Regions from separate parts of the Paenibacillus sp. Lou8.1 genome, predicted to be linked through region 3. Evidence: riboswitches for the same ligand, from Rfam matches in the RefSeq annotation. Region 3 holds a riboswitch; each other region holds the start of a gene.

The links. A riboswitch is a leader RNA that binds a small molecule or an ion and turns the genes downstream of it on or off. The one in region 3 is predicted to bind glycine.
Region 1: another riboswitch for glycine. It lies ahead of NLX78_RS09525 (alanine/glycine:cation symporter family protein); the one in region 3 lies ahead of sdaAB (L-serine ammonia-lyase, iron-sulfur-dependent subunit beta).
Region 2: another riboswitch for glycine. It lies ahead of gcvT (glycine cleavage system aminomethyltransferase GcvT); the one in region 3 lies ahead of sdaAB (L-serine ammonia-lyase, iron-sulfur-dependent subunit beta).

Annotation. Positions count from the first base shown of each region.
Region 1 covers NZ_JANAVN010000005.1:284,275-294,741, forward strand. Annotated here, with positions in the region: gene licT (BglG family transcription antiterminator LicT) at 92-934, opposite strand; gene NLX78_RS09515 (LacI family DNA-binding transcriptional regulator) at 1,168-2,139, opposite strand; partial or broken gene NLX78_RS09520 (glycoside hydrolase family 1 protein) at 2,270-3,463, shown strand; glycine riboswitch at 3,632-3,708, shown strand; glycine riboswitch at 3,727-3,821, shown strand; gene NLX78_RS09525 (alanine/glycine:cation symporter family protein) at 3,982-5,400, shown strand; gene NLX78_RS09530 (iron-containing alcohol dehydrogenase) at 5,458-6,630, opposite strand; gene NLX78_RS09535 (carbohydrate ABC transporter permease) at 6,779-7,606, opposite strand; gene NLX78_RS09540 (carbohydrate ABC transporter permease) at 7,629-8,504, opposite strand; gene NLX78_RS09545 (ABC transporter substrate-binding protein) at 8,538-9,821, opposite strand; gene NLX78_RS09550 (PTS transporter subunit EIIC) at 10,019-10,467, opposite strand, start outside.
Region 2 covers NZ_JANAVN010000011.1:82,810-93,276, reverse strand. Annotated here, with positions in the region: gene NLX78_RS16840 (BglG family transcription antiterminator) at 1-1,193, opposite strand, end outside; gene NLX78_RS16835 (PTS mannitol transporter subunit IIBC) at 1,275-2,753, opposite strand; gene gcvH (glycine cleavage system protein GcvH) at 3,132-3,530, opposite strand; glycine riboswitch at 3,925-4,023, shown strand; gene gcvT (glycine cleavage system aminomethyltransferase GcvT) at 4,200-5,300, shown strand; gene gcvPA (aminomethyl-transferring glycine dehydrogenase subunit GcvPA) at 5,425-6,780, shown strand; gene gcvPB (aminomethyl-transferring glycine dehydrogenase subunit GcvPB) at 6,777-8,273, shown strand; gene ptsP (phosphoenolpyruvate--protein phosphotransferase) at 8,393-10,105, opposite strand; gene NLX78_RS16805 (HPr family phosphocarrier protein) at 10,098-10,373, opposite strand.
Region 3 covers NZ_JANAVN010000009.1:8,470-18,936, reverse strand. Annotated here, with positions in the region: gene NLX78_RS14010 (ABC transporter ATP-binding protein) at 1-195, opposite strand, end outside; gene NLX78_RS14005 (ABC transporter ATP-binding protein) at 173-1,204, opposite strand; gene NLX78_RS14000 (DUF6359 domain-containing protein) at 1,530-3,128, opposite strand; glycine riboswitch at 3,344-3,459, shown strand; gene sdaAB (L-serine ammonia-lyase, iron-sulfur-dependent subunit beta) at 3,671-4,360, shown strand; gene sdaAA (L-serine ammonia-lyase, iron-sulfur-dependent, subunit alpha) at 4,350-5,249, shown strand; gene NLX78_RS13985 (Ig-like domain-containing protein) at 5,321-7,657, opposite strand; gene NLX78_RS13980 (pyridoxamine 5'-phosphate oxidase family protein) at 7,974-8,435, opposite strand; gene NLX78_RS13975 (non-oxidative hydroxyarylic acid decarboxylases subunit D) at 8,507-8,731, opposite strand; gene NLX78_RS13970 (non-oxidative hydroxyarylic acid decarboxylases subunit C) at 8,773-10,191, opposite strand; gene NLX78_RS13965 (flavin prenyltransferase UbiX) at 10,220-10,467, opposite strand, start outside.

The DNA of each region.
Region 1 (10,467 bases), on a different contig from region 3:
TATAGAGGAACGTCGATTTCACCATCAGTTTAGGTTTTGCCTGCCTTACCAGTCACAATCCATGAACGATGAAGGTATGAAGTTGTTAGTCTTATATGTTATTACGTTCAGTTACGCGATGAATATGGATAGTTAGATATACGTATTCATCCTTGCTTAAATATTGATCGTATGTTTTTTCCAGATATTCATTGATCTTTTGGGCACAAGCAAAAGCTTCGGTATACGTCTGCTTTACCTGGTTATACAAAAATTCTTCACCACTGTGAATGACTTCTTTGCGAATCACTCGCATCGCAAAATATTGCAAATGTGTCAAAAATCTCGAGTAGCTAAAAGAAGACTCATCCAGCACAATTCCGTAATGATACGTAATAATGTTCAAGATATGTTGAACAATCTCGGTCATTTTCAGTGTGGATTTCATTTCGTTACCGTCGATCCGTGCATTCACCACATGCAATGCAATAAATCCCGCTTCATCTTCGCCTAATTTTACTCCGAGCGTATTTTCAATTTTTTGGAGAGCATCCAGCCCAACTGCAAATTCTTTTTTGTAAAAGCGTTTAATTTCATACAGCATCGCGTTTTGGAGTGCCAGTCCTTTTTCTTGCCGTTGTATGGCAAAATGAATATGGTCGGTCAACGTTAAATAAATATTATCGCTTAACTCCGTATCCAATACTTCCGTTGCATGCTTTACAATTTCATTCACGACCTCCAGATGAGATACAGGAATATCGTTCAGCAACTCGGTTAGTTTGGCCGTGAACTCGTTTTCATTTAACATGAAAATCTTATCTATTTTATCATCATCGACTTGATCGCCAGCCACCTTTTTGAAGGAAATACCTCTTCCCATCACGATGACCTCTTTGCCTTTATCGTTTTTAGTCAATAGGACGTTGTTATTGAGCACCTTCTCAATAATCATTGAAGTTCCCCCTCCCATCCTTTACCAATAAAAAATGCCTAAGCACAATTCAATACTATTGTTAGCAATAGCACTCAATTGAACTCAGGCATTGCCCGCATCACCGGTCACAATCCTTCGATATAGTGCTATTGTAGCACAAAAAAAAGCGATTTCAACATATTTTATTCTGTTTCGACAAAAAATATTTCTTATCAAGGCCCTTTTGCCTAATTTGCAAGTACATCGTTACCTTATGTAGTCGTACGTTCAATGAGGCTGTACTCTAGCGAATGAAGCTTCATTTGGCGTCCAATCAGCTGAGGGGAAAGCATGAAAAAGGCATTTTGTGCTTGAGCCATGATAGGATTTTGAATCGTTGTAATCCCCAGCGTATGCGCCAGCTCCGTGTTATCGAATCCAACAATTGCCAGATCTTCCGGTACGTTCAGTTTTTGTCTGCGTGCTTCGCAGAGAATGCCCACTGCTACATAATCGTTAGCACATAAAATAGCCTCTGGAAATTCGTCCGGATGCTGTAACAAATCCCGTACGACCTGTTCGCCATCACGGATATTATAAATAGAAGAGTGATTCCAGTGTTGCAACACTGGCAGATTGTGCTCACTCATGATCTGTTCGTAGGCTCGTTGTCTACTATGGGTATTAATACTGCTCGGACGGCCAAAAGCATTGGCTATACGAGTATAGCCTTTTTGTATCAAATGTTTGAGCGCTAACATATATCCTTCATACTGATCCATAGCGACGGAGCGAATATCGGTATGCTCCATTCGTTGCCACGACACGATCGGGCCATATTTGCAATAGGTGCTCAAAAAATCAGTGTCATTCACGCAGGAAATGATGACCAGCGCATCGACTCTTTTTCTTTTTAAATCCTCAAAGGCTTGAAGCTCTTTCTTTTTGTCTTCTCCCGAAGTATAAATAATGGTTTGAAATTCATATTGGCCCGCTACTTCCACAAAGCTGTCCAGAAAAGCGAGAACAATTTCATTAATAGTTGAAGTAATGATACCGATCTGAAGCGTCTGACCCTTGGATAGAGAAATGGCATTCCGATTAGGAACATAATCTAATTCCTGCATGATTTTCAAAATCTTAGCTCTTGTTTCGTGACTAACGTGGGGGGACTGATTTAATACTCTGGATACCGTAGCTTTGGAAAAGCCCGCCAGTTTTGCAATTTGATCAAGATTCGACATGGTGCTTCTCCTCACATAAGAAAAAATACTTGACATGAAACGCGTTACAACGATTAGGATGCTTATGAAGGCATTACGTCTATTTTAAAGTATCTATCAATGCATTTCAAAGGAGAACGGTTATCGTTAGGTTGCATTGTTCGCTGAAATGGGCTTCAAAGTATTCCGTATGTCCAACCACTGGTCGCGGATTTTCCCGAATGGCTATGATGCCGAGCCGAATGAAGCAGGATTGCAATTCTACGACAATGTATTTGATGAGCTGCGCAAGTATAATATTGAGCCACTGGTAACATTGTCACATTATGAAACACCGCTAGGTCTGACGCAGAAGTATAATGGCTGGCTGGGACGTGAAGTCATACAGCACTACGTAAATTATGCCGAAACGGTGTTTATACGCTATAAGGATAAAGTAAAATACTGGCTGACCTTTAATGAAATCAATGTAATGACCATGAGTCCGTTCACCGGTGGCGGTGTGGTTATTGACCGTGTAGAAAACAAACAACAAGCGATATATCAAGCATTGCATCATCAATTTGTAGCTAGTGCACTGGCGACCAAACGGGGACATGAGATCATCCCGGGCGCTCAGATCGGCTGTATGCTGGCACGTATTGAAAGCTATCCACATACGTGTAACCCAGAGGATATACTGAAAGCCCAGCATGAAAATCAGATGAACCTGTTCTTTACGGATGTGCATGCCCGTGGGGAATATTCTAACTACATGAATCGTTATTTTGAAGAAAATAATGTTGTAATACACACAGAACCAGGCGATGCCGAAATATTGAAAAATAACACGGTTGATTTTATCTCATTCAGCTACTATATGACCTTGACCGTATCTGCAGGTCCAGAAGGTGAGAAAGCAGCAGGAAACCTGATTGGTGGCGTGAAAAATCCATATTTACAGTCCTCCGACTGGGGCTGGCAGATCGATCCGATCGGCCTGCGTGTTACGCTGAACACGTTATATGACCGCTATCAAAAGCCGCTGTTCATCGTGGAAAATGGTTTGGGTGCGTATGATAAGGTGGAAGAAGACGGCTCTGTGCATGACACGTATCGCATTGATTACTTGCGTCAGCATATTGTCCAAATGAAGGAAGCGATTGCCGACGGTGTTGATCTGATTGGTTACACCAGCTGGGGTCCTATCGACCTTGTGAGCATGTCTACTTCCGAAATGTCCAAGCGCTACGGATTTATTTACGTTGATCTGGATGATGACGGTAACGGAACGCTCAAACGCTCCAAAAAGGACTCATTTAACTGGTATAAAAATGTGATAGCAACCAATGGTGAAGAATTGTAATTCCATATCATCTCGGGCGGGTATAGCAGAGGACATCCTAAGGATGAAATTTGCTGTATCTGCTTTTTTGATAGACACAATAATAATATTTCAGAGGGCTTCACAAACTTTTCACTTGTAATAAGCTGAAAGTTTTCTGTATAATAAATAAAAATTTCATATGTCTGGTTGATGTTTGCGGGAGATGGAACGAAAGTTCCGACCGAAGGGGCAAAACTCTCAGGTGCTTAGGCTGGTTACAGCAACAAGCGGGGACCGTAAACGGACAGAACTCTGGAGAGACCCTTAATTGGGCGCCGAAGGTGCACCGCAGAAAACATCTGCTTAAACTCTCAGGCAAAAGGACAGAGACGCGAATAACCTGTGACAGGGAATGCCCCTAGGCTTTTTTATGAGCTATTAGAGGTAGAAACCTGCACAAGATGGTTGTATTTTTTCGTGCCTTTAACCTCTCCAGGAGTCGAATCAGCTGATTTGACTCTTTTTTGTTTTCTAATATGCTGGAGGAGCGGGTTGAAATGAATTTGGTACATGTATTAGAAACGATTGACAGCTGGATATGGGGAGCGCCGCTTCTTATTCTTGTAATGGGCACTGGGTTGTGGCTAACGATCCGTTTGAAGCTGCTCCAGGTTATTCGATTGCCTTTGGCGCTCAAGCTAATTGGTAAAGCGCCGGACGAAGGTAGCGGAGATGTAAGCAGCTTCGGAGCATTGAGTACGGCACTGGCAGCTACTGTAGGTACAGGAAGTATTGTCGGCGTGGCAACAGCGATCAAACTGGGTGGGCCCGGTTCATTATTCTGGATGCTGGTTGCAGCTTTTTTCGGGATGGCAACCAAATATGCGGAAGGATTATTATCCGTTAAATACCGTGTTAAAGACCGGAACGGACAATTTTCGGGTGGCCCGATGTATTATATTGAAAACGGGCTTGGCCGCCGTTTCAAGCCGCTGGCGATGTTGTTTGCCTTTTCTGGTGTTCTTGTAGCCCTATTTGGAATCGGTACTTTTCCGCAAGTAAAGGCTATCGTTTCTTCGACGGAAAGTAGCTTTGGAGTGCCAACGGTAGTTACAGCGATCATTATTTCCGTGTTAACGGCTGTTGTTACGATTGGAGGACTCAAAAGTATTGCCAAGGTATCCACAAAGATTGTTCCATTCATGTCGGGGCTCTATATCGTAGTTTGCTTAATTGTACTCATTAAGTTTGCAGGAGAGCTTCCTCATGCGATTGCTTTAGTATTACAAGGGGCCTTCTCGACCACATCTGCAACGGGTGGATTTGCCGGAGCAACGATTATGTTGGCGATGCGAAGCGGAGTTGCCAGAGGTATTTTTGCTAATGAAGCCGGTTTGGGAAGTGCGCCAATTGCAGCAGCAGCTGCTAAGACGAAATGGCCTGCAGAACAAGGGCTGATATCCATGACAGGCGTATTTATCGATACGATGATTATTTGTAATCTGACGGGATTTACGTTGCTGGTTACGGGAATATGGAGTGGAAATGACGATGGAGGTCTGATGACCCAGCATGCGTTTTCCAGTGCCTTTCCGGCTGGTGCAGAACTCGTGACGATTAGCCTTATTTTATTTGCATTCACAACGATACTGGGCTGGAATTACTACGGGGAACGTTGTGTTGAATATTTACTGGGTGTCAAATGGATTAAACCATACCGTTATTTGTTCATCGCACTTGTGGCAGGAGGTGCGTTCATCAAGTTGGAAGCCATTTGGCTGCTGGCAGATATCTTTAACGCAATGATGGCTTTCCCGAATCTGATTGCACTGCTTGGCTTATCGGGAATCGTAGTTGCAGAAACCCGAACCTATATGGATTCTCTGTATCCTAATAAGAAAAAGGGCATTCTTGCAGGTGCCAATGTAGGGGCTGCTATTCAAGTAGAAGAAAAGGGACAAACGGTTAATTCATAAATTCCAAAAGGGAGTGCCCTCAGCCATCACAGGCTTGAGGACACTCCCTTTTGAATGTTACAACGATGCACGCAAAATAGCTAAAATATCTTCTTGATTCAGCTTTTTATAATTACCAAATCCTCCGTACTCCATTTCACGGGCTGCAATGTCCGCGATTTTTTCCAATTGCTCATCATTAATATTGTAATCGGCCAGCGTAGAAGGGGCACCGAGACTTGTCCAGAATGCACTAAGACGGTCAATACCTTCCAAGGCGATTTCTCTATCTGTTTTACCTACGGTGTCTAAGTCAAACATGCTGAGCATCAGCCGCTTCATGCGTGCAGCATCCTGATCCACTGTATGTCTCATCCAGTTGGGAAACAGAATTGCCAGACCGCCAGCATGAGGAATATCATATACAGCGGATAATGCATGTTCAATCGTATGCGAAGCCCAGTCCCCGAAGTAGCCCATTTGCAGTGTTCCGTTAAGAGCAATCGTTCCGGCATATAAAATCGTTTCACGATGCTCGTAGTTGTGCAAATCCTCTAGCAGTTTAGGTGCAGTTTCGATCACGGTTTGCAGCACGGAAAAGCACATACGATCTTGCAACGGTGTATTTTTAACATTGTGAAAATACTGTTCAAACACATGGCTCATCATATCCACCATGCCATATACCGTCTGATCACGTGGCACAGAAAAGGTATTTTTAGGGTCCAGAATGGAGAATTTCGGATGCGTCACCGCACTGCCCCATACGTATTTTTCGTTCGTTTCCCAGTTGGTGATGACAGAATCCGGATTCATTTCTGAACCGGTGGCGGCGAGTGTGAGGATGGTGCCGAATGGTAGAGCCTCGGTCGGCATGTGCTTTTTGTTGATAATATCCCACACATCGCCGTCATATTTAGCCCCTGCTGCGATGGCTTTGGTGCAATCAATAACGCTTCCGCCGCCTACTGCAAGTAAGAAGTCGATGTTTTCATTTCGGCAAATGTCGATGCCCTTCTTAACGGTGGACAAGCGCGGATTCGGCTCTACGCCGGACAATTCATGAATGTTAAGATGTAGCGGCTCTAACGCGTTTAATACCTGGTCATACAGACCATTTCGCTTGACACTTCCGCCTCCGTATATCAGTAAAATATTTTTGCCGTAATTCAGCAGCTCCTGCTGCAGTTCTTCAATTTGATTGTCTCCAAATATTAATTTGGTGGGGTTATAATATGTGAATTTGTTCATCTGGAAAGTTCCCCTCAGTTCATAGTTCATGTTCAAATCGTAAATCGCTTAACCTGATTGCCTGTTGGATACCTAACTTCATCATGTAAGCTATTTGAAATGACGATTAACTATTATACATGAAATGAATAAGGGAATTCAAGTAAATCTAATCTTTGACCGCTCCAGCGGCAAGATCGGAAATAAACTGGCGGCTAATGAAAAGAAACAAAATAATAAGTGGCAGTACAGCCAGCAGGGTGCCCGCAATGACCATCGCATAATCCGTATTGTAAATTCCGTTCAATTGTGACAGTGCAATCTGGAGCGTGAATTTACGCTCATCCGTTAAGACGATTAGCGGCCATAAATAATCATTCCAAGCTCCTATAAAGGTAAACGCGCCGAGAAAAGCGAACGCAGGACGTAGAATAGGCAGTGCTACATTCAAGTACAGTCGAAAAAAGCTGCATCCGTCCATCCGGCCCGCATCCAGCAGCTCCTTTGGGATGGATTCTTCCGCATATTGACGAATCCAGAAAATGCCGAAGGCATTTACCATTCCCGGGATGATAAGCGCTTTGAACGTACCTACCCATCCAAAGGAGGCCATCATGACAAAGGAGGGGACAAGCGAAAGTTGTGAAGGGACCATCATCGTAGCTAGCAGAACGATAAATAGCACTTTTTTGCCCGGAAAATCAAACTTGGCGAATGCAAAACCTGCCAGTGAATCGAAAAACAGAACCAATAGGGTAACAGAACTGGCTACAAAAAGGGTATTAAAAAAGGCTCCGGCAAAATTAATCTGCTGTAATACTCTCGTTATGTTATCCAAGAAGTGGCTGCCAAACCACAATTGCGGTGGAAAACGGTAGATGTCTGAAGTGGTACGAGTTGCCATGACGATCAGCCAGTAAAATGGAAACATCGACAGGATGATTCCCACCAACAATCCGGCATATAAAACAAAGGATTTTGCGCGTGTCTGCATCATGTTGTGAAGCTCCTTCCCATCGTTATTTTTTACCTTGAACGAGTTTCCAGTTTATGATGGAGAATAGAGCAATGATGAGGAACATGCCCCATCCGACGGCTGCACCATATCCAAAATAGTTGTTAATGAACGACTCGCGGTACAGGTATAAAACGATGGTCATGCCACTTGCCCCGGAACCGCCGTCATTACCGACCAGGACCTGTGGCTCGGTGAAGAGCTGCATACCGCCGATGGTGGACGTAATGACCGTAAACAGAATGACTGGGCGCAGCATGGGGATAGTGATGCGGAAAAAAGCTTGCGCTCCGGTTGCCCCGTCTATTTTGGCGGCCTCATACAGCACATGCGGAATACTCTGGAGTCCGGCCAAATAGATGATTGCGTTATAGCCCATCCATCTCCATACGACCATAGAAGAAATGGCAATTTGGATACCCCATGGCACATTCAACCATTGAACCATGGGTAGTCCCAAGAGTTGCAGAAGGTAGTTGAGAAATCCAAAATTGTTGGCAAATAAGGCACCAAATATGATGGCAACAGCCACAATAGACGTCACATTGGGCAGGAAGAATCCAACTCGCCATAAGGTGCGCATTTTCACAAAAGGGGCATAAAGCAGAAAGGCAATAATCAGTGCGAAGAATAGCATCGGAATCGTTGCATACACCCAGATCACAAAGGTGTTGCCTACAGCCTGCCAAAATTCATTGTCTGTCACAAGGTAGCGAAAGTTGCCCCAGCCGTTGTAGGTCATGTCTCCGATCCCGTCCCATTTGTGAAACGCTAGATATAATGAAAAGCCAATCGGAAACAGTCCAAAGATGCCAAACAGCAGATAAAACGGCGAGATCGCAGCATAAACGGCACGGTGCTTCCAGATTTCTCTCAGCATAATGTCCACACGCCTTTTTTGAATTTTGTTTTTTTATCGCTGTAATTCCCGTTCGATTCGATCCATGGTTTCCGTCCATAATGCATCGGGATTGGCATCCTGCTTGGCGACATTAGCAAGGCGACGGGTCACAATGCCGTGGATGACAGGATAGCGCTCGCCGAAATAGCTGCTTTTCACATGACGTGCGGAAGTGGCAAAGATGAGTCCGGTGGCCTGACCACCAAAGAAAGGCTCGGGTGTCTCCATGATAGGATCGTTATAGACGCCGGGAGTGGACGGGAACAGTCCGATTTTGTGGTAGGCTACCAGCTGGTGTTCCGGGTTTTGCAGCCAGGTCAGGACTTCAAAAGCTTCTTTGGGATGTTTGCTGGATTTGAGGATAGAAATGAATGACCCTCCCAGATTGCCGTCTCCTCCAGGAGCACGGGCGACTCTCCATTTGCCCGCTGTATCCGGCGCGGCCTCTGTGAGAACTTGCTTCATCCAGATAGCCCCTACAAAAGAGGCGATTTTGCCGTTATTGACCGAAGCGTTCCATTCGGGAGTCCAGCCATCTGCGTTGGCGAGCAGATGCTTCTTGTGGAAATCGACAGCAGTTTTCCAGCCCAGACGGATATCAGGAGATTGATTGCCGATATAGCTGCCATCCGGCTTGAAGTAAAGGTTTGTGTGCTGAGCAAGTACCTGATTGTAAACGTTTACAATATTATCAGCCAATAATGAACGGCTTCCGAATTTCTGCTGAAGTTGTTCTCCGGCTGCCATGTAATCATCCCATGTGCGGATGGAGGCACTAACCTTTTCAGGATCACTAGGCAAGCCTGCTTGTTCAAACAGATCACTTCGGTAGAAGAGGGCGGTAGGCCCAGTATCCATGGGAAATGCAATCATTTTACCATCAGGAGTAATCCCCTGATTCCATTTCCATTCCAAATATTGATCCTTCAAGCGGTCTGCTCCGAGTTCCCTTAAGTCATAAAAACGATCCGCACTGGGGAACAGCTCCACCATCCAATCGTTCAGAGCTACGATGTCTGGTTCACCGGAACGAGCTGCGAGCGTTGTCTTCAGTTTGGCTTTGAAGTCACCGCCTATTTTTTGAGTTTTTAATTCAATGTTGGGAAATTGTTTTTCCGCCTGGGCGAGTAGTTCATCGTCAATGGAACGGTTCCAGTACCATAATGTAAGCGTTATCTTTTTTCTGTTTGACAAATTAGTTTCAGATGATTGACTTTCAGAGGACGAGGGTTCACTACAAGCACTGAACATCGTGAGAAAAGCAAGACATAGTACCAGCCATTGTACTGTCTTCACATCATTTCCCTCCTTGCTGTCTGAGATAATCTGCCTGCTAAACAAGTTGTAAATGGTTTAGCTCCATCATATGAAGCTGTTACCCATTTATGTGCATTGCCTTAACCAAAAACAAAAAATTTGAAACGTTTATTACTAAAAAAAAGCACGCGCGTCTGTTATATGAAGAACGCACGTGTTTAAGTTAGGGATTCAGCCTATGACATCAACCGCTGTATTTCATCTTTCAGAATTTCGGACCGAGTCCCGAAAATAACCTGCAGGGTACCATTACCAAGCCTGATGATTCCCGACGCTCCGAGCTGCTTGAGAGCTTGATCGTTAACCGCTTTGTCGTCTTTGACGACAAGACGCAGCCGCGTGATGCAGGCATCAATGCTTTGGATATTGTCTGAACCGCCGAGATAGGTTAGTATTCTGCCTGCCTGACTGGACTGAGTGTTGGATGTGGTGCTTGCCTTTCCATTGGGTACAGATTCGTTAGCCTCAGACAGGAGACTGTCTTCTACATTGTCTTCACGCCCAGGAGTTTTTAGGTTGAATTTGAGAATGATAAATCGGAACAGAAAGTAATAGATGAGGGCGAAGACAAGTCCGACCGGGATCATTCGCAACGGATGGGTGGAGAGTTTCATATTGACCAGAT
Region 2 (10,467 bases), on a different contig from region 3:
ATGACGAGAAATCCAATCTCTTCATCAGGCACTTTCATTCCTGTCATGCTCGCCGCAGCCTTTTTCACTGAGTCAAATAAGCTGCTGTAATCCTTGCGGATTTGCTGAAGGAGAGGGTTACGAATCGACCTGCCTTCCTTCAAACGTTTGAATACCGGAGCCATATGGGCAATCAGTCCTTCACGCAGAACACGGTCCTCTTTCAATGGCGTGCCTGTCTCTTCCTCCACACGACGAATCAACTCATGAACCGACTCCAACAGTACGAGATCATCCAACGGCAGTAATCGGGTAGAGTGATCCTCGGCATCACGAAATAGCAGCCTGAGATAAGATCGTTCCGGCTCTGGAAATTCAATATCCAGCGCCTCTGACAACTCCGTGCATATGCGTTCCACCATAGCTGTGCGAAGCATGATATTTTCATCCGAATCTGTTTTTAAATACGAGAGAAGAGGATCTATAACATACCCGAGTCGCAGACGTACCAGCGAAACGCAAATTTGAATCAGCAGCTCCATGTATTTGCTTTCCACCATGTTTTCCAACCATTTTTCATGGGGCTGCCAGAGGGCCTTTTCCACGATTAGCAGGTTATCTCTGCCAATCATCTCCAGCAACTTGTCGGCAACACGGGTTACAGGACGAAGTTCTTCCCGGGCTGAAAACAGATCGGATTCATCCAGATATTCGAGAGCCAGCTCGGAAATCGCCCGTCTTTTGTCTGCCTCCCGCCCTGTAATCTCGACCCCGTACCCCCGTCTGCGCACAAGCATGAGTCCACGTTTCCCAATCCAGCTCTGCAATTCGTCTAGATCATGACTGACCGTAGTTACCGTGACTTTCAGATCTGAAGCCAGCGCCAACAGCTTGATCGGCTCCCGTGTATCCAGCAGCATGCAGAGTACCACGATCTTTCTCTCCTCAGCCGAATATTCGTCTGACTTCGTATGCAGCAATTGTTTTCGCAGGCATACAAGCTGAGCTGGATCAGCATCTATACAGATACCGATCCCTGACTTTTTCTCCAGCTTCACCTCATGAGCTGCCAGCCAATGCTCGACTGCACCCAGTTCCCGATGAACCGTCCTTGTGCTGACATTGATCTTCGTAGCAATTTCCCCGGCTGTAACCTCTTTGGACTGCTCCAGAAGATATTCCACGATGTCACGTTGTCGTTTCGTAATATTCATAAGCGCATACCGTTCCTTCCCAAGCTCATCCCTCCAGCAGGAGACGTACATTGCATACAGTCCGCCTGACTTCGATGGGGATTAAGAATCGGATTTCAGACGTTCAACCAGCGCTTCGTATTCAGGGCTCTTCAGAAAATTGTCAATGGAAATGTGCTCAGCTTTCGGAGCTACTGTTTTAGCCCGATCTGTCAACGTTTTTTGCGTAATGACAATATCCGCATCCTGTGGAATTTCACTGATTGCCGTATTCGTAACTGTTACGCCCACACCCGCCTGCTTCATTTTTTTGCGTAAAATCGAGGCACCCATAGCGCTTGAACCCATACCTGCATCACAGGAAAAGACGATTTTGTTCACTTCGGATTTATCCTTGAGCGTTCGATCTGCAGCAATTTCTGCAGCACGATCAGATTCGTGGTTATCTTCCATTACAGTGGCGTTAGCACTTGCACTCTTGCTTTGATTTTTCATATCTTTCAGGCGGGATGCAGCTTCCTCCAGCCCCTCTTCTTGTTGCTTACCAGTCTTGAGTAACACTGCGGCAACAGCAAAAGATACAACCGCAGCAGCGATCACCCCGCTTAGCATTGGCAAATATCCGCCTTTTGGCGTCATTAGAAAATAGGCGATGATGCTGCCCGGCGAAGGAGCAGCAACCAGTCCGGCACCTGTCAACATGAAACAGAAGGTTCCCACAACGCCCCCAGCTATAGCAGCAAGAATCAAAATCGGCTTCATCAAAATATAAGGGAAATAAATTTCATGAATCCCGCCGAAAAAATGAATGATGACTGCCCCAGGAGCCGACGACTTCGCAGAGCCTTTACCGAACAGGCAGTAGGCCAGCAAAATACCGAGCCCCGGCCCAGGGTTGGATTCCAGCATGAACAGTACGGATTTCCCTGTTCTTGCAGCTTCCTCCAACGCAATCGGGCTTAATACTCCGTGATTCAGCGCGTTGTTTAAAAATAATACTTTTCCGGGCTCAATAATGAGGTTGACAAGCGGCAGTAGCCCTGCGTTCACGAGGAACTGTACCCCTGCCGACAATACTTGACTGATCATTTGTACAACCGGGCCGATCGCCACATGGGCAAGCAGTGCTAGAATGGCACCGATAATCCCGGCCGAAAAATTATTGACCAGCATTTCAAAGCCTGATCTGACTTTGCCTTCAATGGCCTTGTCGAACTTCTTCAATATCCACGCAGCCAGCGGACCAGCGACCATCGCGCCCAGGAACATCGGGATATCGGCTCCCACTATGACACCCATCGTCATAATGGCACCAATCACACCTCCACGTTGTCCGTGAATCATCGTGCCTCCCGTGTAACCAATCAGCAGCGGCAGCAAATAATTTTTCATCGGATCAACCAGTTGTGCAAAACCTTCGTTCGGGAACCACCCGGTCGGAATAAAGAGTGCCGTAATCAATCCCCACGCGATAAAGGCTCCCATGTTGGGCATAACCATACCGCTGAGAAAACGGCCAAAACGCTGTACGGCGACACGAGTGCCTCCTTTTGAACTTGGCTTTGCGTCCAATGTACTCATATTCAAATCCTCCTTGTAGGTAAGCATCACTACCTTTTCTTAAAATTCATACTAAATGACAGCGCTATCTTCATCAACGAAATGAAAACGTACTTTCGTCATGAACGTTGATGACAACATTTAAATTTAAATTATCCGAGAAGGTATTATACCTGCATAATTCTTCTTAATATGACCTGTAGCTATAGAAATTAGTCGAAAAACCGTACTGGATTATGTATGATTCTTACTATAGGGACAACCCTCTACATCAGAATAAAACACGTAATTACGTCTGAAAAAAGACAAAAAAATAGCCGCTATGTCAAATCATAGCGACTGTTGTATACAAAAATCGAGCAGACAAATAACACTCTTATTCCATACTACATTGCTCCATTACTGCTCATCGGAAATCAACTGCTCGTATTGATCCGCAGACAGTAGCTTGCCCAATGCTTCCTCCACATCTTTACCCATCTCTACTTCGATCATCCAACCTTTTTCATAGGGAGATTCATTCACTAGCTCAGGCGTACTTTCCAGCGCTTCATTCACTTTTAATACGGTTCCCGTCACCGGAGCAAAAAGGTCGGATACCGTCTTCACCGATTCAATCGTACCGATCTCCGCTCCCTGCTCAATCGTTACTCCCACCTCAGGTAATTCTACAAAAACAATATCACCCAGTTGATGCTGTGCAAAGTCTGTAATACCAATCCGCAACGTTCCATTCTCTGTGCGCTGAACCCACTCATGTTCGTCTGTATACCAAAGTTGCTGCTTTACTTCACCCATCCTGTTCCCCTCACTTCCATATGAATAAAATCGCTTTTGCTCACCTGTATTAGACAGGTTAAGATTATGACAACAGGAACACTCATGTCAATAATACTAACAAAAATACTTCATATGACCTCATATGGCGTACTATATAAAAATATGATAACTTATAACAAACGCTTACATATCCTTATTTATATATTAAATGTTTTTTCTATTGTTTTTGATGACATTTTTATTGACATTTTGAATGAATTTGCGTATTAATGGGTTATAGCAAATGCTTTGGAAAACACCCCGACAACTGCAAACGCGGATGAACGCGGAGGGAGAGACTGCCAAAAAGATTCGCATAGCTGTTGCCGCTTATGAGACATAAGTGCACGCGAATCGGATCAAGTTGTTATCTGCAAAGCCAGGTAATATACTGTTGATCCCGAAGGTAGCGCCGAAGGAGTAAGCCTGCATTGCAGGTGAATCTCTCAGGCAAAAGGACCTCTGCCGGACGCATCTCTGGAGAGCATTCGCTATTGGAGCGGATCACCCAAGGGGAAACCCGGTACATACCGGGGTAACTTTCTGGTATCAAGGACAGAGCTGAAAAAAGAGTGTAGACTGCCGTCTATACGTTTTTTTCGGCCTGTCTTTTTTGTTTAGCCGATCACACCGGATAGGAGTGGAAAAATGACTAATTTGCGAAAAACACCGCTATATTCGTCCTACGGGACGCAGTCTGGGGTTCGTTGTATTGACTTTGGCGGCTGGGAGCTCCCCGTTCAGTTTAGCGGCATTCAAAAGGAGCATGAGGCCGTCCGGCAACGTGCGGGTTTATTCGATGTATCGCATATGGGCGAATTTTTGGTTGAAGGCAAAGAGGCCGAAGCTTTTCTGCAAAGGGTGACCACGAATGATGTCAGCCAGTTGGAACCAGGTCAGGCACAATATTCACTCCTGTGTTACCCCGATGGAGGGGTAGTAGACGACCTGCTTGTTTACTGCAAAGGACCGGAGCGCTACATGCTCGTTGTGAACGCCTCTAACATCGATAAGGATTGGGATTGGCTAATTCGCCATATGCCTGCATCCGTTCACATGGAGAATGTGTCTGATGCGATAGCATTGCTGGCGTTGCAAGGACCGGAAGCAGCACGTATTGCCGCAGCCGTGGCAGATACGGACATTACGAATCTGGCATCTTTTCGCTTCCATGAGAATGTGCCATTGTTCGGAGCAAAAGCACTCGTCTCACGAACCGGATATACGGGTGAAGACGGTTTTGAATTTTACGTACCTGCCGCGGAAGCACCAGCCGTATGGGAGGGTTTGCTTCGTTCCGGTGAGTCGTATGGGCTGATTCCCGCTGGACTTGGTGCTCGGGATACCCTACGCTTTGAGGCACGGTTGCCGCTGTACGGACAGGAGTTATCTGCCACGATTTCACCGCTCGAAGCCGGTCTAGGTTTCTTCGTCAAGCTGAATAAAGGAGATTTTATCGGTAGAGAAGCACTGCAACGTCAGAAAGATCAAGGGATTCCTCGCAAATTGATCGGGCTGGAAATGATGGATCGCGGTATCCCTCGCGCCCATTACCCGGTATTCGCAGAAGGACAACACATCGGTGAGGTCACAACGGGGACTCAGTCGCCCACCTTGAAGCGTAATCTCGGCCTCGCCTTGGTAGACAGTCGTTTTAGCACCCTCTCCACACCGCTGGAGGTTGAGATTCGTGGCAAACGCCTGCGTGCCGAGGTGGTGGCAGCACCCTTTTATAAACGCCCGCGCTGATCTTAAACTCTCTTCATTTCAATAAAGCAAACATGTCAGATATGAACTTCTGGGTTTTCATCTCACACTTTTTTATTAGCTAATTTACGATTTAAATTTTGCTTTTCGAAAGGAGCCAGAACCTATGAAGCAGCATCGCTATCTCCCTATGACTGAACAGGATCAAATCGAAATGCTGCGTGTGGTCGGCGTTTCATCCATTGATGATTTATTCAGTGACATTCCTGAGGCCATTCGATATCAAGGGGAACTCCCTCTTTCTTCTCGGCTCGACGAGAGAGCCTTGACCCGACATTTGGCCGAGCTGGCCGGACACAACGCCAATACAGACACACATGCCAGCTTTCTTGGCGCAGGAATCTATGATCATCATATTCCGTCCGTCATCCAGCACATCACTTCACGCTCGGAATTCTACACAGCCTACACCCCCTATCAGCCGGAAGTAAGCCAAGGCGAGCTACAAGCCATTTTCGAATTTCAGTCGTATATTTGCGAATTGACGGGCATGGCTGTAGCTAATGCCAGCATGTACGACGGAGCGACTGCACTGGCGGAAGCGGGCTCACTGTCCGCCGCAGCTACCCGCCGTAAACAGCTTATCGTATCAAGGTCCGTCCATCCGGAGGCACGTCAGGTATTGGCAGCCTATGCACGCGGATTGGATTTGGACATCGTGGAGATTGGCTGTTCGGACGGGGTAACGGATGCTAATGCGTTAGCGGCGGCCGTATCAGAACAGACCGCGGCTGTTTTAGTCCAAAGCCCCAACTTTTTCGGAGCCGTGGAAAACCTGAAGCCGATGGCTGATCTCATCCATGCGCACAAAGGTCTTTTGGTCGTCAGCGCCAACCCACTGGCACTTGGCTTGCTGGAGACACCCGGCAAACAGGGCGCGGATATTGTGGTAGGAGATGCGCAGCCACTTGGCATCTCCTCTTCTCTCGGCGGTCCGACCTGTGGATACTTTGCCGTTTCTCAGGCACATATGCGCCGTATCCCCGGCCGTATTGTGGGTCAGACCACTGACCGTAACGGTAAACGCGGCTTCGTGCTGACCTTGCAAGCGCGGGAACAGCATATCCGCCGCGAAAAGGCCACGTCTAACATTTGCTCCAATCAAGCGTTGCTAGCTTTATCTGCATCTGTGTACTTGTCTGTCATGGGTAGACAGGGGATCAAGGAAGTAGCCGAGCTAAATTTGCATAAAAGCCGTTATGCTTTAGAGCAATTGCTGAGCTTGAAGGGCGTAACAGCCTCGTTTAACGCACCGACCTTTAACGAATTTGCCCTTAGACTGCCTGAGGGTACAGATATGAGCAAACTCCAGACTGAGTTGCTAGCTGCTGGATTTATCGCTGGCTACGATTTGGGCCGGGACTATGAGGAACTTGCTGGTCACATGTTGATTGCCGTGACGGAGCAAAGAACCAAAGAGGAGATTGACCAATTTGTACACACCTTGGGGGGATTGCTATGATACACACCGGACAGGATCAGAAACAAGGGCTGTTGAAGGAACACGATCAAGCGCTCATTTTTGAATTGAGCCGTCCGGGTCGCATCGCCTATTCTCTTCCCGAGTGCGACGTTCCCCGTCGCCCGGTGGCAGAGCTTTTGCCAGATTATGCGCTGCGCAGTGAACCTGCGGCATTACCCGAGGTATACGAAGTAGACGTTATTCGGCATTATACCGCCTTGTCCCGGCGCAATTTCGGCGTGGACAACGGATTTTATCCGCTCGGCTCCTGTACGATGAAATACAATCCGAAAGTGAATGAGGATGTCGCCCGATATACAGGCTTCGCCAAAATCCATCCATATCAGCCCGAGGAGAGCATCCAGGGTGCTATGGAGCTGCTGCATACGCTCCAAAATGATTTGGCTGCGTTAACTGGCATGGATGCCGTCACACTTCAGCCTGCCGCGGGCGCCCATGGCGAATGGACCGGGCTGATGATGATTCGCTCATACCACGAAGCACGTGGTGAGCGACGTACCAAGGTGCTCGTGCCGGATTCCTCGCACGGAACGAACCCCGCCAGCGCAACCGTCGCGGGCTTCGAAACAGTCACCCTTCCCTCCACCCCTGAGGGGCTGGTGGATCTGGATGCGCTGCGTCAAGCCGTAGGCAACGACACCGCTGCGCTCATGCTGACCAACCCGAACACGCTTGGGCTGTTCGAGAAGCAAATCACTGACATTGCTGCCATCGTGCATGACGCGGGTGGTCTGCTCTACTATGACGGGGCGAACTCCAACGCCATCATGGGAATTACCCGCCCCGGGGATATGGGCTTCGATGTAGTGCATCTCAATTTGCACAAAACGATGAGTACCCCTCACGGAGGCGGCGGCCCCGGCGCTGGGCCTGTCGGCGTAAAGCAACGGCTCATCCCTTATTTGCCCAAGCCGCTTGTCGTACGTGATCCGCAGGGGGTGTACCACTGGGACCGGGAACAGGGAGATTCTATTGGACGGGTTAAAGCCTTTTACGGCAACTTCGGTATTCTCGTTCGTGCCTACGCCTATATCCGTAGCTACGGTCCTGATGGCTTAAAGCGTGTATCGGAATGCGCTGTGCTCAATGCCAATTACATGATGCATCGGCTCGCTCCACATTTTGACCTGCCCTACCCTGGACATTGCAAACACGAATTCGTAATGTCGGGGCGAGGCTTGAAAAAATTTGGAGTGCGCACGCTTGATGTAGCCAAACGGCTGCTTGATTTCGGCTACCATCCGCCTACAATTTACTTCCCGCTGAATGTAGAGGAGTGCATCATGATCGAGCCCACGGAGACGGAAAGTAAGGAAACACTTGATGCTTTTGTCGACACTATGATTCATATTGCGCGGGAAGCAGAAGAGAACCCTGAGCTGGTGCTCAATGCACCATATACTACTCCAGTCACACGATTGGACGAAACTACCGCAGCCCGCAAACCTGTACTGAATTGCTCATGCAGTTAAAAACAAATTCTACTTAAAGGATGCAAAAAAGCCGGTATCTAAATAGATACCGGCTGCTGTATGTACACAGCAATTTTTTGTTGGAAAAAGATATAACCTTTGAAATGTAATACCCTTCCTTAGCCTTCGATGCTTTGAACCAATTCAACAACCTGTTCTGCTGTTTGCATGTCTAGAGCTTTTGTAGCCAGTTTTTCCATGTCCGCACGGGACAACTTGGAGATTTGACTACGTGCTGGCAGAATGGAAGTTGCGCTCATACTGAACTCATCAAGTCCAAGACCCAGCAGCAACGGAATTGCTGTTGTATCTCCTGCCATTTCACCACACATACCAACCCAACGTCCTTCACGGTGAGCGGCATCAATAACCATTTTCACCAGACGCAGAATGGATGGATTGTATGGTTGATACAGGTAAGAAACTCGCTCGTTCATGCGATCCGCTGCCATTGTGTATTGAATCAGATCGTTTGTACCGATACTGAAGAAATCCACTTCTTTTGCGAATTGGTCAGCCAATACCGCTGTAGAAGGAATTTCTACCATGATGCCCAACTGAATTTCTTCAGATACGGATACACCCTCGGCTACCAACTTTTCCTTTTCTTCCAACAAAACAGCTTTAGCTTCACGGAATTCGTTCAGCGTAGCAATCATCGGGAACATGATGCGCAGGTTACCATGCACACTCGCACGCAACAAAGCACGCAATTGAGTGCGGAAAATATCCTGGCGATCCAGACACAGACGAATAGCACGGAATCCGAGGAACGGATTCATTTCTTTCGGCAGGTCCAGATAAGGAAGTTCTTTGTCGCCACCGATATCCAAAGTACGGACTACAACCGGCTTACCTTCCATTCTTTCCAGAACGGTTTTGTACGCCGTATACTGTACTTCTTCGGATGGAAGCTTATCGCGTCCCATGTACAAGAACTCCGTACGGTACAAGCCAACGCCTTCACCACCGTTGTCCAGAACACCAGCTACATCATTAGGCGTACCAATATTGGCTGCCAGTTCGACATGGACACCATCGACAGAAACTGTAGCTTCGCCGCGCAGCTTGCGCCACTCTTCGCGTTGCTTGTCGTATGCCACCTGTTTAGCACGGTATTCCGCAACAATCTCTTCGGTAGGGTTCACGAATACGTGACCATCCAAACCATCAACGATAATCAAATCGCCGCTTTTAGCTTGAGACAATATATTTTTCGTTCCCACAACTGCAGGAATTTCAAGTGAGCGAGCCATAATAGCCGAATGCGAAGTACGTCCGCCGATGTTCGTTGCAAAACCTTTAACAAATTCACGGTTCAGCTGAGCTGTGTCGGAAGGTGTCAAATCTTCTGCAAGCACAATCGTTTCTTCGGCAATTTCTGCAGGACTAACAAAATGAACACCAAGCAGGTGATTCAGGATCCGCTTGGTTACATCACGCATGTCCGATGCGCGTTCTTGCAAATAGGCACTTTTCATGTTTTCAAACATGGAAATGAACTGTGTAGCTACTTCATTCAAAGCATAGTCAGCATTAAGCTGCTCGTCTCTGATTTTAGCTTTAACCGGATCGATCAATTCAGGATCATTCAGGATGAGCAGGTGAGATGCAAAAATTTCTGCTTTTTTCTCTCCCAGCTCCTGAAGCGTTTTCTCCTTAATCGATTCCAATTCGGTTTGAGATTGTACCAAAGCCGCATCCAATCTCGCGATTTCAGCCTCAACATCACCAACCGCGCGTCTCTCTACAGCGTAATTCGGATGCTCCAAGATAAACGCCCGGGCAATGGCTATGCCTGCCGAAGCGGCAATCCCGGAAATTTTAAGCATGAACTTCGCCCAGCCCTTCGTTAACGATTACATTTTCAAGAGCTTTCAGTGCTTCGGCAGCTTCAGCGCCTTCGCAGATAATGTTAATAGTATCACCTTGTTCCAGACCCAGAGACAATACACCCAGAATGGATTTCAAAGTTACTTTTTTACCGTTAGCTTCGGCAAAAGATTCAGCACCGCTGAATTTGTTAGCTGTATTTACCAGTGCAGTTGCAGGACGTGCATGGATACCGTCTTCATCCGTAATTCTAAAAGTTGTTTGCATAATTTGTTCCTCCCACTTTCCTAAAGATAATATTTGTTTACACGCAGTATACCAGATCATTGATCAGACGGCCTAAGCCGCCTAATCAACTAAT
Region 3 (10,467 bases):
CTTATTTAGACCGATGATCGTCCTGCCTGTCGTCGTTTTTCCACAGCCGGATTCTCCCACCAGCCCGTATGTCTGGCCTGCCTCAATGCTGATCGACACGCCATCCACTGCTTTCACCTGATCGATAACACGCTGGAAGAAACCACCGCGCACCGGATAGTGGACCCTTAGATCATTTAACTCTAGTAGTGCCATGAGCAACCTCCCCCTTTGCCTCGTCTTCAAAATGAAAATGCTGATAACATGTACAACGGACCCAATGTCCAGGGGAAATTTCATTTAGTTGGGGATGGTCTTCATGCACTCTCTCCTGAATCCAAGGAATACGCGGAGCAAAGCGGCAACTATTGCGGGGGATATCTTGTAATGAGGGAACAATGCCGCCGATGACATGCAGTGATTCCCCCTTGGTATGCGATCCCGGCATAGAAGCAAGCAAAGAACGCGTATACGGATGCTGTGGATGCCTGAATAATTCAAAAACATCAGCGCTCTCCACGATTTCTCCGGCATACATGACCACCACGCGGTCGGCTACTTCTGCCACAACACCAAGATCGTGCGTAATCAGGATAATTCCGCTCTCAGTCTCCTGTTGAAGCTGTTTGAGCAAGTCGAGAATTTGCGATTGGATCGTTACATCGAGCGCAGTAGTTGGTTCATCTGCAATAATAAGAGAAGGTCGGCAAGCTATGGCAATCGCGATCATCACACGCTGCCGCATCCCTCCTGACAGTTCATGCGGATACTGATCATACACACGCACAGGATTCGGTATATCTACACTTTCCAGCAGCTCCAGCACACGTTCCCTTTTTTGCTTCGTAGATAGTGACGTATGATAATCAAGATTTTCCTCAATCTGCTTGCCAATGCTCATCAACGGGTTGAGTGCTGTCAGCGGGTCCTGAAAAATCATACCAATGCCCGCTCCGCGGATTTTATTCATTTGCCCTGAAGAAAGACGGTTCAGGTCCGTGCCTTTAAAAAGGACCTCTCCCTCTACACGTGTGCGTTCCATGTCATGCAGTTGCGGGATAGAAAGCGCCAGCGCGCTTTTGCCACAGCCAGATTCTCCGACTACAGCCAGCACTTCATTGGGGTTGACCGTCAGATCCAAATGGTCGACTGCGGGGTGATATTGATCCTTGATGCGAAAAGAGACGGATAATCCTTTAATTTCCAACACGGGTTCGGTATTCAATGCGCGCTTCCTCCATTCTCCATGGTCTTGTCCCGCTTATTCTCACCATGTTTGATGTTTAAAACCTCTCATGAACATTACATACCGTTTTTGTCGGAATAATTTGAATACATCCTATCACCAGTATATGGATATATCAATTAAGATTATGCTATCAACATCATTTAAAAAATCAATGATCCAGCAGTAGCGCGGCCTTTCTGGCACAAAATGTAATGAAATAACCAACCACAGGTTAATTTTCATCACAAAAAAAGTCGTTTGATCCCTCTACAGGGATCAAACGACTAACTAATGCCAGCTCACATTGAGCTTCTGGCGATAATTATGAAGCCGCTCCATAGGAGCCAGACTTGAACGTTCTAGGATCATACCATTTGTAGCCTGCTGCCGGCGCAGACCAAGGCTCAGCCTGTGGTTCGGTAGAAGCCGCAGGCTCCTCGAATGGCAGAAGCTTCGTTGGTTGATCCAGAGTCAAACCTGCCACATCAGACAATTTCGTGTAGTCCTGCTTCCATGCAAGCCATTGGACCGTTTGTACCAGGAAGGTGGAATCATCCACTTCCTCGAAACCATCATATGTCTTCTTCGACTGTCCGTTTTCCTCACGCACATATTTCGGTGTAGCATCTTCTACAGGGGAAGAATCACCGATGAACGCTGCCTTGCCTTGACCTACCTTGGAGATAGCGGCATAAGGCCCTTCTGCACGGCCCCCACCGTTATAAACTCCCTGGTCTACAGCATTCCCCCATTTGTTCGTGCCTGAAGGGATATAAGCAATGCCTTTAGCCTTGGTAGGATCAATAATAGCCAGCGTAGATCCTGCATGCATTGCAATCGAGCGCACACCCTTGGTAATACCGAAAGATTGATCTGCGGCTACAATGTCAGTAGCATTCACGTCACCAAGCGCATTATAACGGAAACGAACACCAAAGTTGGTCGCCAGCCAATCGGAGCTTGTTAATCCTTGCATCGCCGGTGATGCTGCTTCTTCTGCAGTCATGCCTTTGGCCGGATTAGTATAGGCTCCACGACGGTAGCCATTCATAACTTCGGAGGAATCCCAACGGTTTTTGTTACGGTCCGCATTATAATGATCGGAGATGAAGAAGACGCTCCCCCCGTTATTCACGTATTGCAGCAGAGCAGCCTGCTCGGATGCCTTAAAGGCAACATTCGCTTCACCAATAATGAACACATCATATTGGCGCAGCTTGTCATATGTTATGGCCTGCTCTCCATAAGTAAAAGGAATGGGGCGATTCAATTGGTCTACCGTAAAGCCTACATTACGCAGTCCATTGGCAAAGTCGGAGAAGGCGCCTTCAATGACCCAATCTGCTGCACCAGCGGTCTGTGCGTGCGTATTATCGAACAGCACCTTTTTGCCTTTTCCATCCGGCAATGTAGTACCGGGTTGACCCGGGTTGCCAGGTTCGCCAGGTTCACCTGGTTCCCCCGGCTCGCTTCCGCTCACCAGTTCAACAGCGCTTGGGCTTTTCACTCCACCAAAATTATTGTAGGCGCCGAGTGTACCCGTCACACGAATTTTGCTGCCGATCAGCTCAGGATGGCCTGACAGCCCAAATTGCCCTCTGTACGCTGAAGTCAGCTGTACATCCAATAGATTAGACGTATTACGTTCATTTGCCTGATCAGCAATCAGTACGTTAAAATCATTCGCGAACGGAGAAGAAAAGTTAGCCGTTTTCGATCCGGTAGCATGTCCGACGATGTAGCCTTCCACCGTCACCGTACCTCCACTGCTTTGGCCTTGAAGTGCTTCGGCTACTGTCAATACTCCCTCTGCCTTGACCTGACCGAATGGAACGAAGATCCCGATCAGCAGTGATACGATTGCTGCTAGATGCAGCATCCCTTTTAAGCGTGAACCTGTGAACCGCAAGCCTTTTACCATACGTCAATATCCCTCCTATGTTTTCTATAAATGTACTTGTCCTTTATCAGATTAGCCGCCAATCTTCTAATTCCTTCCTGATTTCATCCATAATTATGTAAATTTTAATCTTTTTTATTGGAAACGCACCTGTTTATGTAAAAATTGAACCCTGTGATTGACACCGAGCACGGCATACATTACCCTAAGGAAGACATGTAGAACGGTATACGCGAATGAAGATGACGGGAGAGTCTGTCCAGGGAGCCTACACTCTGGCGGCACCGAAGGAGCAAGACGCCAGCACCCGGCTGGCGGATAATCTCTCAGGTCCATGTATCGTCATCTGACGCAACTCTGGAGAGAGCGCAAGCCACCCAAGGGGTAAGGCGGTAAGAACACCGCACGAAACTCTCAGGTAACGAGGACAGAGATAAGGGAAACTTCCTTATCCTGTCCTTTTTTGTGCTCACATTGCGCGTCAGCATTAGGAACCGTCATAAACGCGCAAAGACGCGGAAATACCATATAGTATGGTATTAGAACATACAGGGGGCCACACCATGCGTTTCAAAGATGTATTTTCCATTATCGGCCCGGCCATGACCGGACCTTCCAGTTCACACACCGCAGGCGCGGTGCGACTCGCACGCGTTGCCCGGCACTGGCTCGGAGCGCAGCCTGACCGTGCCCGCATGACATTATACGGCTCCTTTGCCGATACGTATAAAGGACACGGTACAGATCTGGCGCTCATCGCAGGACTGCTTAATTACGATACGGACGATCACCGGATTCCCGATGCCGAGCAATGGGCCGAACAAGCCGGGATGGCCGTGGAATTCGCCGTCAGCGGACTCCCCGCCCCTCATCCGAACACTGTCCGTTTCGAGCTGTGGAAGGGCGAGGATCAGCGCACACTGTTGGGCTCCTCCATCGGCGGCGGCAGCATCCATGTCCAGCAACTGAATGAATTCCGGGTCAATCTGACCGGGGAGCTGCCTACGCTGGTGCTTCTCCACTCGGATAAGCCCGGTACATTGGGCGCGATAACTTCAGCGCTGGGCGAGGCTCACATTAACATTGCCTATATGCACGTAGATCGCAAGGGCCGGGATGGTGAAGCACTCACCGCCATTGAAACGGACAGTTCTGCTCCAGCTGAACTAATTGCGGAACTGCGTTCTTTACCTCATATGTATGAAATTAAGATGATTAATTTGAAAAAAGGAGCTGAATCCGATGCGGTTTAGCCATCTGCATGAGATCAGCGCTTTATGCGCTGAAGAATCCACCACGATTGGCCGCTTGATGATTCAAGAGCAGGTACAAGAAACGAATACAACGGAGGAAGAAATCTTTCGCCAAATGTCTGATTATTATGAAGTCATGAAGGAAGCCGTTCATCGCGGTCAGACACAAGACACCGTATCCCGCAGTGGATTGACGGGCGGTGACGGCAAGCGCCTAGCCGAGTATCTGCGGGCAGGGGAAACCTGCTCCGGTGATGCCTCCGCGCTCGCCATGGCTTATGCCCTCTCCGTGTCGGAGGTTAATGCATCCATGGGTCGCATTGTCGCCACGCCTACCGCAGGCTCATGTGGGGTTATCCCTGGTGTATTCATCAGTGCGCAGGAACGGTTCGGCTGGGATGATGAGCATATGGTGAACGGCCTATTCGCCGCTGGAGCCATTGGCTACGTGATCGCCAACAACTCCTTCATTTCTGGCGCGGAGGGAGGCTGTCAGGCTGAGATTGGCTCAGCTATCGGGATGGCCGCTGGCGCTATGGTCGAGCTGCGCGGTGGTACGCCTGAACAGGCTGTTCACGCCGTGGGTCTCGCCCTTAAGAACACGCTCGGCCTGATTTGCGACCCCGTCGCCGGACTCGTGGAGATCCCGTGCATCGTGCGCAACGGGCTGGGAGCCGTGACTGCACTTGCCGCAGCAGATATGGCTTTGGCGGGTGTGCGCAGCGCTATTCCGTCTGACGAAGTCATTGACGTGATGCTTGAAGTCGGCAGTGCGATGCCGTCGAAGCACCGCGAGACCGCCAAAGGCGGGTTGGCCCAGACGCCGACTGGCAAGCGTTTGACCGAATCACTTACACGCAACACACCAACCAAGAAGGATAAGTCATAAATTATAAGCGGTAGCCTCCTTAAAATAAAAGAGCAAGCCTATCGTCCTTGGACGTATGCTTGCTCTCTTTTTTACTGAACGGTTACCTGTACCTTCGTCATTTTACCTGCATATTTCACAGTAATTACAGCTTTACCCTTGCCCTGTGCCTTAATGTTACCGTCTTTGACGGTCGCAACAATAATTCTGGACGAGGACCAGACAGCCGGTTTGGAGACATCCTTCTCCGACTCATCCTTATACGTGGCTGTAGCCGTAACCTTAGCCAGCTGTCCTGCCTTCAAATTCAATGCGACTTCGTCTGTTTGCAGGTATTTAAGCGTATCAACATCCACAGGTACGCTGATTACCTTCCCGCCAAATTTCGCCTGAATGTTAGCTTTACCGTAGCTAACCGCGGTAACCTGACCCTTTTTAACAGTGGCTACCTTATAATTAGACGTTTTCCATTCAGCTTGGGCCGTAACGTCCTTTTCTTTACCATCACTCGATTTAACCACAATCGCGATGGTTTTTTGATCTCCAGATTTGAGCGATAGCGCGATTGCATCCGCTTCAATCTTTTGCGCTACGTCCACTTCTACCGTAAACGTAATGTTTTGCTTGCCATATGAAGCAGTCACAGTTGCCTTACCGCTACCATTCGCTTTGATCAAACCTTCGCTAACCTCAACCACTTTTACATTGCTAGTTGTCCAGGTGGCGTCCTTAGTTACATCTGTTTTTGTACCGCCACTCTTAACTCCTGTTACTTTCAGTTGCTTCGTTTCCTGAGCACCAAGCGCAATTACACGCGAGTCTGTTTCCAGACGGTCTACAAGGCCTACTTGCACGTTAATCGTCAGTTTTTTGCCATTATAGGTCGCTGTAATAACCGCTTTACCAGCGGATTTACCCGTAATCGTTCCTTTGGACACAGAGGCAATATCTTCTGCGCTTGAAGTCCATTCTGCATCCTGTGTTACATCTTCTTTACGTCCATCCGCATAAGTAGCCGTCAAAGTTGCAGTATAGTCCTCATCAATATCAATCGTTGCCGTTTTGGAGGACAGAGACAGATCACCGGGTACATTTACGGATACCGTAGCTGTAACTGTTTTGCCACCATAAGAAGCGGTGATCGTAGCCTCACCTGTTTTATAACCCGTGACTTCTCCCGCACTGACAAAAGCGATGTCTTCATTGCTGGACTTCCACTCTGCCTTACTTGTGATATCTTCTTCCGTACCTGTTACATACGTTGCGGTCAGCTTGAGCTTTTTGGATTCCTTGGCATTCAGGCTCAGCTTGTCCTCACTCAAATCCAGATATCTGGAGGTTTCGACATCTGTCTTGATCGAAACGGTCTTATCTCCATACTTAGCGGTCACCGTAGCCGAACCCGCTCCAATCGCCATAATCGTTCCCTTATTCACAGTCGCAATTTTTTCATCGCTTGATGTCCAAGTAGCTTTATCTGTGATATCCGTTACCGTCCCATCCGGATAAACGGCAGAAACTTGTACTTTTTTAGATTCATCCAGACGGAGAAAAATATTGGATTCACTGGCTTTCAACTTATTCGTTTGATCGACATCCACCGAAATCGTAGCGGACATCGTGCCATATTTACCTGTAATTGTCGCCTTTCCCGCGCTATAGCCGGTAATGGTGCCTTTCAGTACATCCGCCACAGCTGCATTGCTGGAGCTCCACTCAGCGGACTCTGTCACGTCCTGTACCGATCCATCCGGGAACGTCGCTGAAAGCTTAACCTTCTCAGTATCCTTCAACAAAAGAGAAACCTCTGATGAACTAACATCGAGGCGTTTAACCTGCTCCACCTGCACAGCAATGGTTACGGTCTGTTGACCATATACGGCCTTAATATTAGCTGTACCTGCTCCCTGAGCGGTAACCAATCCGTTCACTACTGTGGCTACCTTTTGATTATCGGAGGTCCAAGTAGCATCACCCGAAACCTGAGCTGTTGTATTATCACTGTATGTCGCTGTCAAATCAACCTGTCCTGTACCGCTTGAACGCAAGTTCAGGCTTTGTACACTGGATGTCAGCGCCTTAACCTTTTTCGTTACATGTACCTGAACCGATTGTACCTTCTCTTTATAGGTCGCAACCACGGTGGCTTCCCCTTCAGCCTTGGCCGAAACTGTACCATTATACACAGTAGCAATAGCTGTATTATCACTTTTCCAATCCGTGCTTACGGTTACATTCGAGGTTGTCCCATCGCTAAAAACAGCAGTAGCCGTCAACGCTGCCGTATCTCCCTGCTGCAAAGTTACCTCGTTAGAGGAAAGGACAATCTTGGAAAGCACTGCATCCGCAGCAGATGCAAATCCTGCATATGATGTAAAACTTGAAATCAGGATGACCAACGCCAGAAAACCGGACCATCTATTCTTCAAAATCTAATTCCCTCCCATTTCAAAACTTAAATTAAGGATTTCGCAAAATCCTTACACCTACGTTTTATGTCGTCATATGGAAAAGAATAGTTTAGGCTTCGAAGGAAATTTGGTCCTTATTAACTAGATCGTTTCTGATAAAAATTAGACATTACAATTTTTGTAGCTTCAGAGCCATAGTGAAGATTTTTCTCAACAGATCCACAATCTCGCATTTACAAACAGCTATATGCTGCTGCGCGAACTCTTAAATGATGGTATTCTTCCATATTAGGAGCCAGTTGGTGCATATAAACGACGGAGTAATCAGATGGCATTACATTAACAGCTCAGCCACCGTTTCCTTCCAACGATGGATCACCGATTCCGGTTCCTTGAGACGGACCGTGACACCTGTCAAGATATCCGCATATTGGGCCGAATCTTCTCTGGCTGCAAAAACATGCGCCGCAAATCGCTCACGTACATGCTTGGCTCCGGGCAAAGCAGGCAGATGTTCCAGCGACAACCGCACATAATGCGCCTTCCCCCCAGTAAACACCGCAAGCGTCGCCTTGCCAGTACGGATCATGTTGCCCGTCGTGGTCGTACCCGGCCATAGTGCCAAACGCAAATTCCCCTCGTCCAGCGCTACAACCTCGCCCACACTAATCATCGCTATGTGCGGCCACTGATCTTCCGTGACCGTCATCAGCATCATTGCTTCATGCTGCTTGTCCTTCAACTCCTTACCGTCCAACAGCGTAAACAGTTCCTTACCGATCCTTGGTGTCTGCATGAAGTATATTCCCCTTTAATTTTGGCCTATAACTTCAAAGTACCATAATTTACGGCTACTTACGAACGACCCTATATCCGCTCTGGAATAGGAGGAACATGAGCAGCATTGGGAATATCTTGGGGGTTTACCTTGAACGCCGATTTATACTTTGCGGGATCCGTAATGCTATCCGGTTCTGAGGTACGCCATGTGAACAGGCATACAGGGCACAACAAAACCTCCCAGGCGCCTTTAACTGGCGAGCGGGTAACAACCTCCGAACGATTAGATTCACAACGGGGACAAATATGCATCTGTCAGCACTCCTTTAATCTTTCTTTATTTTTAAAAATATTCAGCGAAGCATTTGGCTCAACTTTTTCTCCCATTCTGCTACACCCAATGGGGAATCGAGCGACTGCGAGTAATGTCCTCTAATATCCGGTGCTACAGGTGTCGTCGCATCCAATATCATTTTGTGCGTCATACCTGCCGGATCAGAGCCGGGGTCAAGCGGTAAAATAGACAAGCCAGGAACAATGACAGTATCATGCTTTGGATGAAGCTTGGTGGATAAAGCCCACATGACCTGCGGCAGATTGAACGGATCGACCTCCTCATCCACCACAATCACGAGCTTGCAATACCCCAATCCATGCGGAGTCGTTAACGCACGCATTCCCACAGCCTTTGCAAAGCCGCCATACCGGGTTTTCGTGGAAATAATAGCGACCAGCCCATGCGTATACATGGCATTAACGGCTACGATTTCATTAGGAAAAGCATCCTTAAGCTGCTGAAACAACGGTACACTTGTATTCACACCGATCATATAATCCGTTTCCGTCCAAGGCATCCCGATGTACAGATGCTCAAAGATAGGCTGTTTGCGGTGATATACACGATTAATCTGAATGACTGGCATCGCGCGGCCGCCGGAATAGTGACCTGTGAATTCACCGAATGGACCTTCATACTCACGTTCACCTGCTAACACTTCGCCTTCCAAAATGACCTCGGCTCCCCAAGGCAGATCCAGATCTGCATCCTTCGCTTTGACCACACGATAAGGCTCACCCTGAATGGCGCCCGCCATCTCATATTCGGATTGATCGTACAGCAGCGGCGTAGAAGCAGCCGTTGTAATCACAGGCTCACATCCGAGGGCAATAGCCACCTTCAGATTTTCTCCGCGCTCCTCAGCCTGACGGATATGGATCGCAATATCATGCTGTGGTACAGGCTGGATGCCCAAACGGTTCTTGCCTTTCACCTGCATCCGGTATAAGCCGACATTTTGCTTACCGTAGGTGTCCGGGTCATCCAGATCGCGTGAAACTAGAATTGCTTTATCCAGATAAAACCCACCGTCCCCCTGATTCAAACGAAACAACGGCAAAATATCAAACAAATTAATATCCTCTGTAATCTCGACTTCATGAAAGGGTGCGGTTTCTTCCCGCTTCACGGGCACCGGAAATTGTTCATAGCGTCTGGCAAATTCAAAAAACTGCTCCTTGAGCGGCGTGTTTTTTGGCATCCCCATCATGAGGGCATGATTGGGCCAGGAGCCCATCACATTCATTGCAATACGAGCATCCGTATATCCATAGATGTTGTTGAAAATGAGAGCAGGCGTCTTATCTCCAAGATTGTTTAATGCTCTGTTAGCTGCTGCGAGGTCCGGCTCCGGCTTTACCTCATCGCTGATCGTGAGTAATTGTCCCTCCTTTTCCAAGGTGTGTAGAAAATCGCGAAAGTCTTTATAAGCCATCATTCATTCTCCTTCGTCTTTCGATTTCTCAATTCTGGTGCAGTCTGGAGTCATTCTGCTTCATTCCATCCCAGCGTTTGGCTGCGGTTGTGACAATACCGAACTGATCCAATGCACGAAAAACAATATGATCCACCAATTCCTCGATACTTGCAGGATGATTATAAAAGGCAGGCATCGGCGGCAGGATCATCACGCCCATACGTGACAGCTCCAGCATATTTTCCAGATGGATACTGCTTAATGGTGTTTCTCTGGTCATGAGCAGCAGCTTCT